Regions from separate parts of the Cytobacillus sp. MT66 genome, predicted to be linked through region 3. Evidence: riboswitches for the same ligand, from Rfam matches in the RefSeq annotation. Region 3 holds a riboswitch; each other region holds the start of a gene.
What was found. A riboswitch is a leader RNA that binds a small molecule or an ion and turns the genes downstream of it on or off. The one in region 3 is predicted to bind glycine.

Region 1: it holds a riboswitch for glycine, as region 3 does, so the genes downstream of both, AC1Q59_RS17335 (amino acid permease) here and AC1Q59_RS14035 (trimeric intracellular cation channel family protein) in region 3, are expected to answer to the same signal.
Region 2: it holds a riboswitch for glycine, as region 3 does, so the genes downstream of both, gcvT (glycine cleavage system aminomethyltransferase GcvT) here and AC1Q59_RS14035 (trimeric intracellular cation channel family protein) in region 3, are expected to answer to the same signal.

Annotation. Positions count from the first base shown of each region.
Region 1 covers NZ_JBXAFB010000010.1:15,284-18,560, reverse strand. Annotated here, with positions in the region: gene AC1Q59_RS17350 (GNAT family N-acetyltransferase) at 1-202, opposite strand, end outside; gene AC1Q59_RS17345 (hypothetical protein) at 225-371, opposite strand; gene AC1Q59_RS17340 (hypothetical protein) at 415-621, opposite strand; glycine riboswitch at 968-1,069, shown strand; glycine riboswitch at 1,070-1,158, shown strand; gene AC1Q59_RS17335 (amino acid permease) at 1,215-2,603, shown strand; gene AC1Q59_RS17330 (YwbE family protein) at 2,701-2,898, opposite strand; gene AC1Q59_RS17325 (hypothetical protein) at 2,898-3,092, opposite strand.
Region 2 covers NZ_JBXAFB010000005.1:108,933-112,209, reverse strand. Annotated here, with positions in the region: gene gcvPA (aminomethyl-transferring glycine dehydrogenase subunit GcvPA) at 1-596, opposite strand, end outside; gene gcvT (glycine cleavage system aminomethyltransferase GcvT) at 614-1,717, opposite strand; glycine riboswitch at 1,823-1,898, opposite strand; glycine riboswitch at 1,902-1,996, opposite strand; gene AC1Q59_RS10905 (DEAD/DEAH box helicase) at 2,284-3,277, shown strand, end outside.
Region 3 covers NZ_JBXAFB010000007.1:52,308-55,584, reverse strand. Annotated here, with positions in the region: gene AC1Q59_RS14045 (molybdopterin oxidoreductase family protein) at 1-1,132, opposite strand, end outside; gene AC1Q59_RS14040 (hypothetical protein) at 1,135-1,557, opposite strand; glycine riboswitch at 1,707-1,804, shown strand; glycine riboswitch at 1,805-1,893, shown strand; gene AC1Q59_RS14035 (trimeric intracellular cation channel family protein) at 1,942-2,553, shown strand; gene AC1Q59_RS14030 (transporter substrate-binding domain-containing protein) at 2,826-3,277, shown strand, end outside.

The DNA of each region.
Region 1 (3,277 bases), on a different contig from region 3:
TGGTGATCAGGCCGGCACAGCCGATGATTGCCTCTCCGTCGGTTAATAAATACCATTGCGGCAATGGCTGGGGAGATTCAAGGCAGGAGGTAATGCAGTCTTTATACACCATCTTGTTTTGTTCACTTGCCCATTTACTTTGGAAATACCGGATTGCCCGGTCCGTCCATTCGGGGCTTTCTTTTACGGAAATGATTTTCATTTTTTGCTCCTCTGACTATTCATTAATGAAACAGACGAAATATCCAGGCGATGGCATACATGGGTACGCCGACAATTAGCATCCCAGCCAAAATGTAGCTGAAGCCTTTGAGCACAGCCTTAAGAATATCATAAACAGCCCCAGCCAGGTCGTCCACAAAACTCCTCAATGTAAATCCCTCATTTCTGAATAACGTTACGCATGAGTCTTGATCAAGCGCTATTTTTCTTCGAATGAATATACTTCTGTGTCAGCATTCCCGCATTATACACGGAAAAAATCATCGCCAGGAACAGGCAAAGGCGGGGGAAATCGAATTCTCCTCCACCCGAAAGCTCTGTATAGCTGAAAGAATGATAGATAAATGCAATGGCTACAAAAATGGATAAGATCCATTGTGCTTTTAAGGACCTAATCATGGCAATCCTCCAAAATCATTTAATTTCTCCTTATATGTCAGACGATTAACTTCCGGAAAGGTTCCATTAAATTTAATGATATACTAAAAAAGAATGCTCACTGATAAAAAATATTCCAATCCTTTAAAATTGTTTATTTATTTTTAAAAGTGTAATATAATAAATTCACAAGTCTAACTGCATTAATATATAGTATTATCAACTTAAACATATGAGGTAATGCTGCAAAATTACCAAAAATTGATATTTCAGGAAAATTATTACTGAGAAATATAATTTTTAAGATTGTTTATATAAATCTTTCAGAAATGTATTTTTAAATAAAAATACATTCATATAATTGCGGATGATTATATTGGGAGAGAGCAAGGACTATCGCCACCGAAGGAGCAAGTTCCAAAAAATCCATTGGAATAAATCTCTCAGGTAAAAGGACCAATATAGGACGCTGCTCTGGAGAGCGCAATACATTGCCACCAAAGAGGACCCATCATATTTTTTGGGAGAAACTTTCAGGTAAAAGGACAGAGAAGGAAACATTAGACTTCTTCTGTCCTTTTTTGTTTTTTAAAAAAACAGAAGAGGGGAATTGTATGCAGGAACAAACATTAGAAAGAGGTCTAAGCAACAGACACGTACAGCTCATTGCTATTGGCGGCGCAATCGGAACAGGGTTATTTCTTGGAGCAGGTAAATCAATTCATTTAGCAGGACCATCGATTTTGTTTGCCTACATAATTACAGGCCTTATTTGTTTTTTAATCATGCGGGCCCTCGGGGAACTGCTCTTATCCAATTTGAACTATCACTCTTTTGTTGATTTTGTTAGAGATTATTTGGGAGATATGCCAGCGTTTATAACCGGCTGGACCTACTGGTTCTGCTGGGTATCCATCGCCATGGCTGACTTAACTGCCGTGGGCCTCTATACCCAGTATTGGTTTCCAAACGTACCGCAGTGGATGCCGGGATTAATTGCGCTTGTCATTTTGTTATGTATGAACCTAGCCACTGTCAAACTTTTTGGCGAAATGGAGTTCTGGTTCGCACTGATTAAAGTTATCGCTATTCTAGCACTGATTATTATTGGTATTATTATGATTATTAAGGGCTCCACAACAGATTCAGGGGCAGCTAGCTTTACAAATCTGTGGGGCCATGACGGCATGTTTCCAAATGGAATCAATGGCTTTATTCTCTCATTCCAGATGGTCGTATTTGCGTTTGTAGGGATCGAGCTTGTCGGACTGACAGCTGGTGAAACGGCAAATCCGGAAAAAGTGCTTCCTAAAGCCATTAATAGTATTCCTATTCGGATTATTATCTTTTATATTGGCGCACTTGCTGTCATTATGAGTGTTTATCCATGGGACGCAATCAACCCGTCGAAAAGCCCCTTCGTCCAGGTCTTCGTGGCCGTCGGGATCGCTGCAGCTGCGGGGATCGTCAATTTTGTCGTCCTCACATCCGCAGCTTCGGCATGCAACAGCGCCATTTTCAGTACAAGCCGAATGGTGTATTCACTTGGAAAAGAGAAAAATGCCCCTGAGAAACTGGGCAAACTAAATGCCCGAAAAGTACCTACTAATGCATTATTCTTTTCAACGGCAGTCATTTTAATCTCAGTTGCCTTGAACTACGTGATGCCAGAAGGGGTATTCACACTGATTACCAGTATTTCTACCGTATGCTTCATCTTTATTTGGGGGATTACGGTCATCAGTCATTTGAAATACCGCAAAACAAGGCCTGATCTGGCAAAAACAAATAAGTTTAAAATGCCGCTTTATCCACTTTCCAATTACTTAATCCTTGCATTCCTGGCATTTGTTCTTGTTGTCCTTGCGATTGCAGAGGATACTCGTGTTGCCTTATTTGTCACACCTGTTTGGTTTATTATGCTGATTGCCATTTATAAGACGCGGAAAACAGATGTGAATCAGGAAGAACAGGCAAATCAGGAAACAATCGTGGAAAATTAGGAGGAAAGGAAAGAAATAGTCAGCGGGCAGTAAATGATAAAACCAATGAAATTTTAAAGGCATTCAGGGAAAACAACCCTGAATGCCTTTTTCGCTTTTATTTAGAGTGAATCTCCTGGACGCGTCCTATCTGCCCATCTGTTAGCCTGACTTTAATACCGTGGGGATGGCTGGCTGATTTGGTGAGAATATCTTTTACAATGCCCCTGGTCAGCTTTCCCGTTCTCTGATCCTTTTTTAAAACAATATCAACGGTCAAGCCCGGTGATATGTCTTTCCGATTCTGTCCGTTCATTAGACACCCATTTTTCTGCGGGTATTGCTTGGTTTCTTCGTTTGCTGGCTTTTCATTTTTTTGGCTGAAAGATCAGCGTTATTTCTTCCTTTTCCAGAAGAGGATTGATTCTTTTTGCTTTCAAGCTGCTGCTTCATTGCTTCTTTTAGGCTGATCTTTTTTTTCGGTGCTTCGGATTGCTGATTCTCTGTCATAGGGAATTCTCCTTTATTGATATGATAGTTAATCCAGTATAATCTATTTTTGCTTATTTATAAAAGAGCAAAGAATTAAACTGTCAAAAGGGAGCCACCGATAGAAGCTAAGACAGATAATTGTAATCCATACAATTTTGGGATTCATTGTATGGATTTTTTGTGATAAGTTTATATAAATTTCA
Region 2 (3,277 bases), on a different contig from region 3:
TTAAGGGCATCAATATCAGTTACCCCATCCTTATGAGGAACTTCAACAACCTCAATGTACTGTCCTTTTGCATATGTTTTTACAACTTCCTTGGACTCAGGGTGGACAGCACTGGATAAAAGAATCTTTTTCCGGCGTGTTTGCCCTGCACTTAGCATAGCAGCTTCAGCCAAAGCAGTTCCGCCATCATACATGGAAGAGTTAGCTACATCCATACCGGTTAATTCACAAATCATTGTCTGGAATTCAAAGATTGCCTGAAGCTCCCCTTGGGAAATTTCTGGCTGGTATGGTGTATAGGCTGTATAAAATTCAGAACGGGATAAAACATGGTCAACAATCACTGGCATGTAGTGATCGTAAACACCAGCGCCTAAGAAGGAAGTATTGCTTCTTAGATCAGCGTTTTTTTGCGCCATTTGAGTAAGCTCTTTTAACAGGGCTGTCTCTGTTGCTGCAGGCTTGATGTTATATTCCCCTTTGAATCTGACGCTTTCAGGAATATCACTGAATAGTTCATCGATTGAATTGACACCGATTGTGGCAAGCATTTCTTTTGTATCTGCTTCTGTCATCGGTAAATAGCGATGTTTCATGAGTTTTTGTCCCCCTCTTACTTAGATCTTTTATAAAAAGGCGTTGCTGCTGTAACTGCTTTAAGCCGTTTGCCGCGGACCTCTACTTCAACTTCTGTTCCAAGCTCTGTGTAATCTGATTTTAACAGGGCTAAACCGATATTTTTCTTTAAAGTTGGCGACTGGGTGCCTGTTGTCACTTCACCTATCAGCTCTTCTCCTTTATAAACCGGATAGCCATGGCGCGGAATTCCGCGGTCAATCATTTCAATGCCAACAAGTTTTCTTGCAGGGCCATTTTCTTTTTGCTGTAAAAGGGCTTCTTTTCCAATAAAATCTGCCTCTTTTTTCACTTTAACAGCAAATCCAATACCTGCTTCAAGCGGTGATATTTCCGGTGAAAGCTCCTGGCCATAAAGGACAAGATTTGCTTCAAAGCGCAAGGTATCACGTGCTCCTAAGCCTGCTGGAATCACACCTTCGTCCTGTCCCGCTTCTAATATATCCTTCCAAATGGAAACGACATCATTCGCATCACAGTATACTTCGAAGCCATCTTCACCTGTATAGCCTGTTCGGGAAACAAGAGCCTTTTTGCCATTCAGATCAACATCCTGCTGAAATTTAAAAAATCCGATTTCTGCAAGGTTCGTATCACCTGCAAGTTTTTGAAGCACCTTTTCAGCCAATGGTCCTTGAAGGGCAACCTGTGCAGTTTCATCAGAAAGATTTTTGATTTCAACATCGCCTTCTAAATGGTCTTCAAGCCACTTATAGTCTTTTTCGATATTGGATGCATTAACAACCAGCAAATAATGATTCTCAGCTAATTGATAGACAAGCAAATCGTCAACAGTCCCGCCATTTTCATAGCACATTGCTGTATACTGGGCACCTGAAACCTTTAATTTTGAGATGTCATTTGTCATCATCTTTTGCAGGTAGGAAAGGCTGTCTGGACCTTTCACTTCAATTTCTCCCATATGGGATACATCGAACAATCCCGCTCTAGTACGTACGGCTTCATGTTCTTCTTTAATGCTTGAAAACTGTACAGGCAGATCCCAGCCTCCGAAGTCAATTGTCTTTGCGCCATATTCCTTATAAACATCAAATAATGGTGTGCGTTTTAACTGTGACATTTACTCGTCCCCCTTTTTATTCCTGAATAAAAGTTTTGAAATTCACCTTTATAATGCTGAATCAAACAAAAAAGGACAGAGAACCCCCTCATGAATTGAGAAGATCTCTGTCCTTGCACCTGAAAGTTTAACCGTAAACGGCTTTCCCCGTGGGTGGCCCAATAGCGGGCACTCTCCAGAGCTACGTCCAATAAGGGTTCTTTTGCCTGAGAGATTCACAAACCTTAAGTTTGCTTGCTCCTTCGGCGCCACATATGCAGTCTCTCCCCTTATTATCATCCGCATTTATAAATTTTTCCAAGTTGGTTCATACTAAACAAAAATGACGTTAAAATTGCTCCAATTATTCATATTGCGAATTGCTTTAGATCCGTTGTTAAACCAAGGTGAAAATATAAACAGTACACATTTCAAATAAAACGGTATTGGCAAATTTCAAAACTTTCAAAGCTACAATTATCCTACCATTATAAATGTATTTCGGCAATGGTTAATCTACTATAAAAAAACGTTAAATATAACCTTAAATTTTTGCAACCAGTTACACATTTAAAGGGGCTGTTCTTATGACGGTGCAAATAAATTTCGATTCTTCCTGGCAGGAGGAGTTTCTCACAAGAATTAGCGATGACGGGCCATGGGCCCCCTGGGAGCTGTTTAAATTAGCAGTAGAGGTTGAAACCCATACAACCATTCCTGAATTTGAGGGACTGCAGGCTCCAAAGCACCTGTCCGGCTTGACACCTTTGCCGCATCAGCTTGAAGTGGCCAAGCAGGTCGTAGAAAATATGAATGGAAAAGCCATCCTTGCCGATGAGGTTGGTCTTGGCAAAACGATTGAAGCAGGCTTGATTTTAAAGGAATATATGATTCGCGGGCTTGTAAAAAAGGTATTAATTTTAGTGCCTGCATCACTTGTTACACAATGGGCAATCGAATTAAATTCCAAGTTCTTTATCCCGGCTGTTACCCAAAGAAAAAGCTATGTGTGGGAAAGCTGTGACGTTGTCGTATCTTCGATTGATACTGCCAAGCGGGAACCGCATAGGGAAATCATTTATAAGCAGGATTATGATTTGGTCATAATTGATGAGGCTCATAAACTAAAAAATAACAAAACCAAAAACTACGAGTTTGTACAAAATTTAAAAAAGAAATTCTGTCTCCTATTGACTGCAACCCCGATTCAGAACAGGGTAAGCGAGATCTTTAACCTTGTTTCTTTATTAAAACCTGGCCATTTAGGAACAGAATCAGCTTTTTATGAGAAATATAAAAAAGATTCCCGGTCTTTAGATGATGATGAACATTTAAAGACGCTTGTAAATAAGGTAATGATCCGCAACCGCCGAGCTGATACAGGGATCGAGTGGACAAAAAGAAAGGTCGAAACATGCCCTATTGAGTTTTCCAAAGAAGAAAGGGAACTATACGAAGCTGTATCCAATCTTCGCAGTGATGGTGAATGGGGCTCGATTAATACAAGCCAATTCTCCGTGATGACTCTGCAGCGTGAAGCATGCAGCAGCAGGGAGGCCGTTTATTTTACACTGAAAAATA
Region 3 (3,277 bases):
CAATATGTTTAGGATTATCTGGGTTCCGGTTTCCTGGGTAGGTACCTACCCCTCCTACCGTTCGATTGGAAGAAGAACTTGGCTGGCCAGCCATATGGAAGGGACCGCTTCCCGGTTTGCCTATAAGCCCTCTCATCAAATGCAAATTGTTAATCGCCACACACGAACTTGTAGCGTCAACACTTTGGTAGGCACCTTGAAGAGTGGTACATACTAGAGAAGGTGTCCTTCCAAGCACTTCAGCTGCCCTCTTGATCTGTTCCACCGGCACCCCTGTTACCTGAGAAGTAAGCTCAGGCGTCCATAGCTCAACTGATCTTTTCACCTCATCAAAATGAATTGTATAATTTTGCATAAATTCGTGGTCAAGAGAGCCATTTCTTATCACAAGGTGAATAATTCCATTTAACAAAGCTAAATTGGTACCGGGATTTAACTGTAAAAATAAATCTGCCTCCTTTGCGGTCAAAGTTTTCCTTACATCTACAACAATCATGAACGGATAGCCGGTCTCACGTTTTCGCTTCATGATTCTTTCAAACAGGACTGTTCCAGTTTCGGCTGGGTTATGTCCAAAGAGCATTAGCGTATCGGTCAAATCGACATCTTCCATGGAAGCAGGAACGCCATCAGCACCGAAGGACTGAAGAAGAGCCCATTCAGTTGTAGCCGTACACAGTCTAGTATTGGCATCTAATAGATGAGAGCCGATTCCTGCTCTCCCGATCTTCGCAATCGTGTAATAGGTTTCAATCGTGGACTGGCCGGTGGAATAAATCGCCACCCCATTCCCCCCGTGGCGCTCTAAGGCCTCCTTTGTTTTTTGAACTAGCACGTTAAGTGCCTCTTCCCATGAGGCTGGCTCAAGCGTACCGTCTTTGCGGATTAATGGCGTAAGCAGCCGATCTGGACTGTTATTCGCGTACCATTGATTTTCTCCTTTTGGGCCTAATCTTCCTCTATTAATAGGGTGTTCGGCATTTCCCTTAATCCCTACAATTTTATTATTCTTAACAGCTATATAGCATCCGCAGCCGATAGAACAAATATTGCAGGTGCTATAGGCCCATTTATCAACTTCCCCTTGGGAATACACATTCATATCCACTCTGGATTCATTGTTCCATGACATATTTACGCATCATTCCTTTCCTTGCCCCTGAATAATGGAGGGATAATATATCGGGTTTCATACTTTCCAAAAATGCTCTGAACGTCCGGAACCATACTTGTTAACTCTTCCTTTAAAGACTGATAAAGCTGCCTTCTTCTGACTATTTCTTGCAGTTGGGGGCTATCCATCCACCTAGCTGCCCGAACCCAGCTGCGTATTAAAGGGTCAGCCGCTTCATCATCTCGATATAGAATGGAAAGATATTGTTTAAGATCTTCTTTATTCTGATCTTCTTTTTCAAGGAGATGGCTGATATGCTTGACTGTCCAGTCCATCTCCAGCAGGAGGGGAGTTAGTCTAAATCCGATAGGGTTTTTGCTGGCAGGAGATTCTTCTGTGAGGACCTTTAAAATCTGTGTTATACGTGCTATATGCTGATTCATGATGTTTTCACCGCCTTATTAAGGATAAAAGCGCCATTTCTCAACATATATATGTCCATAATTAGGGAAAATACCGTATTCGTCATTTGGTTATTGACAAACCAAGCAGTCGTCCTCTACTGTATAAATATCAAAAAAAATACTTGCGAAAGACTGCTGTGGGAGAGACCGTGTGTATAGACGGCGCCGAAGGGGAAAATCTTTTAAAAAAGATGAATCTCTCAGGCAAAAGGACCACAATGGGACGCATCTCTGGAGAGCGCTTCAAGCCACCCAAGGGGTAGACCTTCCAACAATAGGTTATAAACTCTCAGGTACAAGGACAGAGGAGACATACAGGTTTCTCTGTCCTTTGTTATGGACTTATTGATTGGAGGGTTTATTATGGTTTGGGATGTATTGAACGTGATTGGGACCATTGCCTTTGCGATAAGCGGAGCCATTACTGCGATGAAAGTAAAGTATGATATCATCGGTATTTATATTCTAGGATTAATTACTGCCTTTGGCGGAGGGGCTATTAGGAACCTGCTGACTGGGATTCCAATTAGCCAATTATGGCAGCAGACTACTCTATTTATTATTGCGCTTATTACCATTACGATTGTATTTCTTTTACCAGACGATGCCGTTCATCGATTGAATGAATGGAATCTTTTTGACGCTATCGGACTCTCTGCCTTTTCTGTTCAAGGCGGGCTGCAAGCACATATGATGAATCTGCCACTACTGGCTACTATGTTTTCTGCTGCAATTACCGGAGCAGGAGGAGGCATTATTCGCGATGTATTGGCTAACCAGAAACCAATGGTATTTCGCAAGGATATATATATTTTTTGGGGAATAATTGCTGGATTTATCATCGGTATGGGATGGGCAGAGGATAGCTATCTATTATATGCTATTTTTGTTATGATCTTAATCTTACGTGTTGCTTCACATCGGTTTGGCTGGTGCTTGCCGGCTAGAAAGATTAATAAATTACAAGGGAACTAGATACCTGCAGTTGCACTCCAGTTTGGTCTTTGTATCTAAAACATCAAAAGAATGAATAAAGCTGCATGATTTACTTTAGTGCAGCTTTTTTAATACGCTGTTTTACATATCCCCCACATCGTCCCCATTTATTATTTTCCAATATTTTAAAAATGCTAACTTTCATAAAATCATCTTGCTTTTCCATTATTATTTTAATAGAATAGTTATATCAAAATACTTTACTATGCTAAATAAATAAAGCACTAAAGCTATATTAGGGGGATTCAGCCTTGAAAAAAGCATTATCATTACTATTTATTGCTGCACTTGCTTTAATGGTTGCGGCTTGCGGCACACAGCCTAACCTGCCTGACACATCGAAAAACACACAGAAAAAAAATTCATCTGCCAGTAATACACTTGCTGAAATTAAAGAAAAAGGTGAAATTACCATTGGTTTAGATGATACACTTCCGCCAATGGAATACCGTAATGAAAAAAATGAGTTAGTCGGTTTTGATATTGATTTTGCTAATGCACTTTCAAAGGAACTTGGGGTGAAAGTCAAATTCGTCCCATCCGCATGGGATGGAATTATTCCCGGCTTAGATGCGAAACGTTTTGACATCATTCTCTCTTCCATGAATGTAACGGATGAAAGAAAGAAAAAAGTCGATTTCGTGGAATACTTTGGCGTTGGACAAGTGTTAACTGTTAAAGCCGGCAATCCTTTAAATATTAA